One region of the Kitasatospora sp. NPDC058046 genome, then DNA from elsewhere that is predicted to be linked to it. Evidence: predicted binding sites of a transcription regulator. Region 1 holds the regulator's gene; the other holds the start of a gene.
The links. The regulator HrcA, encoded in region 1, represses chaperone genes, less so after heat shock. The targets are predictions, from matches to a motif close to TTNGCACTCNGNNNNNCNGAGTGCNAA.
Positions count from the first base shown of each region.

Region 1 (3,348 bases):
CGTTGTACGGCTGGGCCTGGCGCAGGTCCTTGCTGGGGATGGCCGCGATCTGCCCGGTCACCTTGGTGAGCGCCGAGGCGAGGGCGCTGGGGTGTCCGGTGAGCTGGGCGGCGGCCCGGTCGGCGGCGAGTTCGCGGTAGCGGGACAGCAGCCGGGTGAGCAGGAAGCTGATCGCGTAGACGACGACCGACACCAGCGGGATGATCAGCGCCAGGACGGCCGCGTTCTGGTCGTTGTTGTTGCGCCCGCCGCCCATGAACCCGCCGTACATCGCGATCCGGGTCATCGCCCCGGCGAGGACGCCGAGGAAGCCGGCGATCGTCATCACCGCGACGTCCCGGTGGGCGACGTGCGACAGCTCGTGGGCGAGGACGCCCTCCAGTTCCTCGGGCTCCAGTCGGCGCAGCAGCCCGGTGGTCACGCAGACCACCGCGTTCTGCGGGTTGCGGCCGGTGGCGAAGGCGTTCGGCATGTCGTTGTCGGCGACCGCCACGCGGGGTTTGGGCATGTCGGCCAGGGCGCAGAGCCGGTCGATGGTGCCGTGCAGCTGGGGGAACTGCTCCGGGGACACCTGGCGGGCGCCCATCGCCCGTTCGGTGATCTTGTCGCTGAACCAGAACTGGGCCACGAACAGCCCGCCGGAGATCAGGACGATCAGTGGCCAGGCGCCGCGCAGCAGCGCGATCAGCAGGCCGGTGAAACCGACGTACAGCAGCCCGATCACGAACATCGTCGCGACCATGCGGCCGGTCAGGCCGCGGTCCGGCGCGAAACGGGTGTGCTGGCCCGAGCTCGACATCGCTTGCTCCTCCATTCGCCGTCGCTTTCGATGCTGCCACCCGGACGGCCTCCCGGCACCACCCCGGCGCCGGGAGGATCGAACCGCCGGGGCCCCGCGGGCCGTGAGCGGAACTGCGGGGAGGATCACCCCGGTCCGGCCGTTCCTGCCGTAGGACCCGGGCCTTACACTGGCAGGTACGGTTTTGGCACTCGCGTGTTCAGAGTGCCAGGGCAAGGGTCTTCGGAGCGGCCCGCAGCAGCAAGGGACACAGTCGGACAACGTGCGAAGACGGAGGTGCGTGCCCCATGGCCGGTGAGGTCCGCCAGCTCGACGAACGCAAGCTCGCCGTGCTCCGCGCGATCGTGCAGGACTACGTGGGCACCGAGGAGCCGGTCGGCTCCAAGGCCCTGGTGGAACGGCACAACCTCGGGGTCTCGCCGGCGACCGTCCGCAACGACATGGCGGCGCTGGAGGAGGAGGGCTACATCCACCAGCCGCACACCAGCGCCGGCCGCATCCCGACCGACAAGGGGTACCGCCTCTTCGTCGACAAGCTCGCCGAGATCAAGCCGATGAGCGCCCCCGAGCGCCGGGCCATCCGGCACTTCCTGGACGGCGCGGTCGACCTGGACGACGTGGTCGCGCGCACCGTGCGGCTGCTCGCCCAGCTGACCCGGCAGGTCGCGGTGGTGCAGTACCCCTCGCTGACGCGCTCCACCGTCCGGCACATCGAGCTGGTGGCGCTGGCCCCGGCCAAGGTGATGCTGGTGCTGATCACCAACACCGGCCGGGTCGAGCAGCGGATGGTCGACTGCCCGGGCCCGGTCGGCGAGACGGTGCTGGCGGACCTGCGGGCCCGGATCAACGCGAGGGCCGCCGGTCGGCGCCTCCCGGAGGTCCCGGGGCTGCTGGAGGAGCTGCCGGCGCAGTTCGAACCGGCCGAGCGGCCGACCGTCAGCACGGTCCTGGCGACCCTGTTCGAGACGCTCGCCGAGCAGAACGAGGAGCGGATCATGCTGGCCGGCACGGCCAACCTGACCCGCTTCGGGCACGACTTCCCGCTCAGCATCCAGCCGGTGCTGGAGGCCCTGGAGGAGCAGGTCGTCCTGCTCCGCCTCCTGGGTGAGACCGCGGACGCCGCGATGACGGTCCGGATCGGGCGGGAGAACACCTACGAGGGGCTGACTTCCACGTCCATCGTCTCGGTCGGCTACGGTTCGGGCGACGAGAGCGTGGCGAAACTGGGTGTGATCGGTCCGACCCGGATGGACTACCCGGGCACAATGGGGGCGGTGCGAGCGGTGGCGCGGTACGTGGGCCAGATCCTGGCCGAGTCCTAGCAAAGGCCGCCGTCGGAAATCCGACGGCGGTGACCAGTCGCAGCACTACTACAGGCGGAACAAGCGGAGCATTTGGTGGCCACGGACTACTACGCGGTACTCGGCGTCCGACGGGATGCGGGGCAGGACGAGATCAAGAAGGCGTTCCGGCGCCTGGCGCGCGAACTGCACCCGGACGTCAACCCGGACCCGAAGACGCAGGAGCGGTTCAAGGAGATCAACGCCGCTTACGAGGTGCTCTCCGATCCGCAGAAGCGCCAGGTCTACGACCTCGGCGGGGACCCGCTGTCCCCGGGCGGCGGCGCGGGCGGCTTCGGCGCCGGCGCGGCGGGCTTCGGCTTCTCCGACATCATGGACGCCTTCTTCGGCGCCGCGGCCGGCCAGCGCGGCCCGCGCTCGCGCACCCGCCGGGGCCAGGACGCCATGATCCGGCTGGAGATCACCCTGGAGGAGGCCGCTTTCGGCACCACCAAGGAGCTCCAGGTCGACACCGCCGTCACCTGCACCACGTGCAGCGGCGAGGGCGCGGCCCCCGGCACCTCGGCGCAGACCTGTGACATGTGCCGCGGCAAGGGCGAGGTCTCCCAGGTCACCCGGTCCTTCCTGGGCCAGGTCATGACCTCCCGCCCCTGCCCGCAGTGCCAGGGCTTCGGCACCGTCGTGCCGACCCCGTGCCCGGAGTGCGCCGGCGACGGCCGGGTGCGCGCCCGCCGCACGCTGACCGTCAAGATCCCGGCCGGTGTCGACAACGGCACCCGGATCCAGCTGGCCGGCGAGGGCGAGGTCGGCCCCGGCGGCGGCCCGGCCGGCGACCTGTACGTCGAGATCGCCGAGACCACCCACACGATCTTCCAGCGGCGCGGGGACGACCTGCACTGCACCGTCACCATCCCGATGACGGCGGCCGCGCTCGGCACCCAGGTGCCGCTGCAGACCCTGGACGGCCTGGAGGAGGTCGACATCCGGCCCGGCACCCAGTCCGGCCAGTCGATCCCGCTGCACGGCCGGGGCATCACCCACCTGCGCGGCGGCGGCCGGGGCGACCTGATAGTGCACGTCGAGGTGAAGACGCCCAGCAAGCTCGACCCCGAGCAGGAGGAGCTGCTGCGCCGCCTCGCGGTGCTGCGCGGCGAGGAGCGGCCGTCCGGCCAGTTCGCGCCGGGCCAGCAGGGCCTCTTCTCCCGGCTGAAGGACGCCTTCAACGGCCGGTAGCCGTCCGCGGAGGGG
Region 1 is NZ_JBHVRS010000001.1:713,127-716,474, reverse strand. It holds gene htpX (zinc metalloprotease HtpX) at 1-799, opposite strand, end outside; gene hrcA (heat-inducible transcriptional repressor HrcA) at 1,087-2,121, shown strand; gene dnaJ (molecular chaperone DnaJ) at 2,197-3,333, shown strand.

Region 2 (3,348 bases), on a different contig from region 1:
ACCAGCGGCATCAGCGGCGCGGCCGCCAGCGCGGCGTACGGGGTGATCCGGTACCCGAGCCGCCGGGTGCCCCGGCCGGTCAGTGCCAGCAGGACGAGCATCACCACGACGCCGAAGACGTCCAGGGCCTCCACCCCGGGGCCGTACAGGACGAGCAGCTTCAGCCAGTTGAGCACGAACGACCCGGCGGACGCCGCCGCGACGGCCCCGGCGACCACCACCGCGGCGAGCACCAGGTCCGGCGCCCAGTGGACCGGCGGCCGCCCGGGCGCGCCGTGGGGCCGGCTCACCGGAGCCACCCCGCGCCGGCGAGGGCGGTCAGCAGGGCGGGGCTGACCGCGGCGGCGACCGGGGTGATCCGGTAGCCCCGCCGGTGGGTGTACCGGGCCACCGCCACGACCGGGACGAGCAGCAGCGCGGCCGCGGCGCCCCGGGCCGCCCAGCCGCCGATCGCGGGGTGGGCCTCCAGCGCGAGCGCGGCCAGGAAGGCCGCGATCCAGCCGAACCCCAGCAGCGAGGCGGCCCCCAGGACCGTCAGCAGCGCGAGCAGCAGGTCCGTCGGACGGCCGACCGGGCGCAGCGGGTCGGCGAGCGGCAGCCGGTTCACCGCCACAGCACGCCCGAGGAGAGGACCGCCGGCAGCGCGAACGGGGCGAGCCCGGCGGCGACCGGGAGGAGCCGGTAGCCGGACCGCCGGCTGCGGAAGGCCACCACGAGGCCCGCCGCTAGGGCGACCACCGGGGCGGCCAGCATCCCGATGCCCAGGAAGGCCCACCCGCGCCCGTCCCCGTCGTCCCCGTAGCCGGGGATGGTGCCGAGGCAGGCGACGAGGAGGAAGGCGACGAACGGCAGCACGCCCCCCAGCAGGGGCAGCGACAGCAGGGCGAGGGCGGCGTCCTTGGGCCGGGACGGGCCGATGCGCACCGGGATCGAGGTCATGGCAGGAGTCTGGCGGGGCCGGGCCCGGTCGTACATGAGTACGGCTACTCATTCGCGAACCGGGGACTTCCGGGACTCGCCGTTGGCACTCTGGTTGACTGAGTGCTAACACGGCCCTATGGTCATCCTTGGCACTCACCACTAGGGGAGTGCTAACGCGACGACGTGTGTCTGACCCCCGCGACGGCAGGCCCGCAGGATCGCCCCTACCCGTTAGAAAACCCCGTAATCTCCGAAGGGGAGCTCGGACGTGACCACCAGCAGCAAGGTTGCCATCAAGCCGCTCGAGGACCGCATCGTGGTCCAGCCGCTCGACGCCGAGACCACCACGGCCTCCGGCCTGGTTATCCCGGACACCGCCAAGGAGAAGCCCCAGGAGGGCGTCGTCCTGGCCGTCGGCCCGGGCCGCTTCGAGGACGGTCAGCGTCTGCCGCTCGACCTCGCCGTCGGCGACATCGTCCTGTACTCGAAGTACGGCGGCACCGAGGTGAAGTACAAGGGCGAGGAGTACCTCGTCCTCTCGGCCCGCGACGTTCTCGCGGTCATCGAGAAGTAAGACGTACCGACCCGCCCCGGATCCGTGTCCCAGTGACAGGGGCCCGGGGCGTGGTTGTTGGTTCACGTAGTTCGGCGGCCGGTGGGCCGGCCGCAGCCCCGAGGGAATAGGGAACATGGCGAAGATCCTGCAGTTCGACGAGGACGCCCGCCGCTCGCTGGAGCGCGGTGTCAACAAGCTGGCCGACACCGTCAAGGTGACCATCGGCCCCAAGGGCCGCAACGTCGTCATCGACAAGAAGTTCGGCGCCCCGACCATCACCAACGACGGTGTCACCATCGCCCGCGAGGTCGAGCTGGACGACCCGTACGAGAACCTTGGCGCGCAGCTCGTCAAGGAGGTCGCCACCAAGACCAACGACGTCGCGGGTGACGGCACCACGACCGCCACCGTGCTGGCCCAGGCCCTGGTCAACGAGGGTCTGCGCAACGTCGCCGCCGGTGCCGGCCCGGCCGCCCTGAAGAAGGGCATCGACAAGGCCGTCGCCGCGGTCTCCGAGCACCTGCTGTCCGTCGCCCGCGAGATCGAGGGCAAGGACGACGTCGCCGCCGTCGCCTCCCTCTCCGCGCAGGACACCCAGGTCGGCGAGCTGATCGCCGAGGCGATCGACAAGGTCGGCAAGGACGGTGTCATCACCGTCGAGGAGTCGAACACCTTCGGCGTGGAGCTGGACTTCACCGAGGGCATGCAGTTCGACAAGGGCTACCTGTCGCCGTACTTCGTCACCGACGCCGAGCGCCAGGAAGCGGTCCTCGAGGACCCGTACATCCTGATCAACCAGGGCAAGATCTCCTCCATCCAGGAGCTGCTGCCGCTGCTGGAGAAGATCCTCCAGGGCGGTGCCTCCAAGCCGCTGCTGATCATCGCCGAGGACGTCGACGGCGAGGCGCTGTCGACCCTGGTCGTGAACAAGATCCGTGGCACCTTCAACGCCGTCGCCGTCAAGGCCCCGGGCTTCGGCGACCGCCGCAAGGCGATCCTCGGCGACCTGGCCGTCCTGACCGGTGGCCAGGTCATCTCCGAGGAGGTCGGCCTCAAGCTCGACCAGGTCGGCCTGGACGTGCTGGGCACCGCCCGCCGCGTGACCATCACCAAGGACGAGACCACGGTCGTCGACGGTGCCGGTGACTCCGAGGCCGTCGCCGGCCGCGTCGCCCAGATCAAGGGCGAGATCGCCGCGACCGACTCCGACTGGGACCGCGAGAAGCTGCAGGAGCGCCTGGCCAAGCTGGCCGGCGGCGTCTGCGTCATCAAGGTCGGCGCCGCCACCGAGGTGGAGCTGAAGGAGCGCAAGCACCGCCTGGAGGACGCCATCTCGGCGACCCGCGCCGCGGTCGAGGAGGGCATCGTCGCCGGCGGTGGCGCCTCCCTGGTCCACGCCGCCAAGGTGCTGGACGAGGGCCTGGGCCTGTCGGGTGACGAGGCCACCGGTGTCGCCGTGGTCCGCAAGGCGCTGCACGAGCCGCTGCGCTGGATCGCCCAGAACGCCGGCCTGGAGGGCTACGTCATCACCTCCAAGGTCGCCGAGCTGGAGATCGGCCAGGGCTACAACGCCGCCACCGGCGAGTACGGCGACCTGGTGAAGGCCGGCGTCATCGACCCGGTCAAGGTCACCCGCTCCGCCCTGGAGAACGCCGCCTCGATCGCCTCCCTGCTTCTCACCACCGAGACCCTCGTGGTGGAGAAGAAGGAGGAGGAGGCCGACAACGGTCACGGCCACGGCCACGGCCACTCGCACTGAGGCTCCGACGCCTGACCGGAGGCCCGGTCCGCTCCCCCCGGGGGGAGCGGACCGGGCCTCCGGCGTTCCGTCCGAGGTTCCGCTTGAGGCTTCAACTATCAGCAGAATTTTG
Region 2 is NZ_JBHVRS010000004.1:52,787-56,134, reverse strand. It holds gene ACFVU7_RS09960 (hypothetical protein) at 1-290, opposite strand, end outside; gene ACFVU7_RS09955 (hypothetical protein) at 287-613, opposite strand; gene ACFVU7_RS09950 (hypothetical protein) at 604-939, opposite strand; gene groES (co-chaperone GroES) at 1,190-1,495, shown strand; gene groL (chaperonin GroEL) at 1,611-3,236, shown strand.
Region 2: a site for HrcA is predicted at 1,022-1,048, ahead of groES (co-chaperone GroES). Genes of this name have one in related genera too.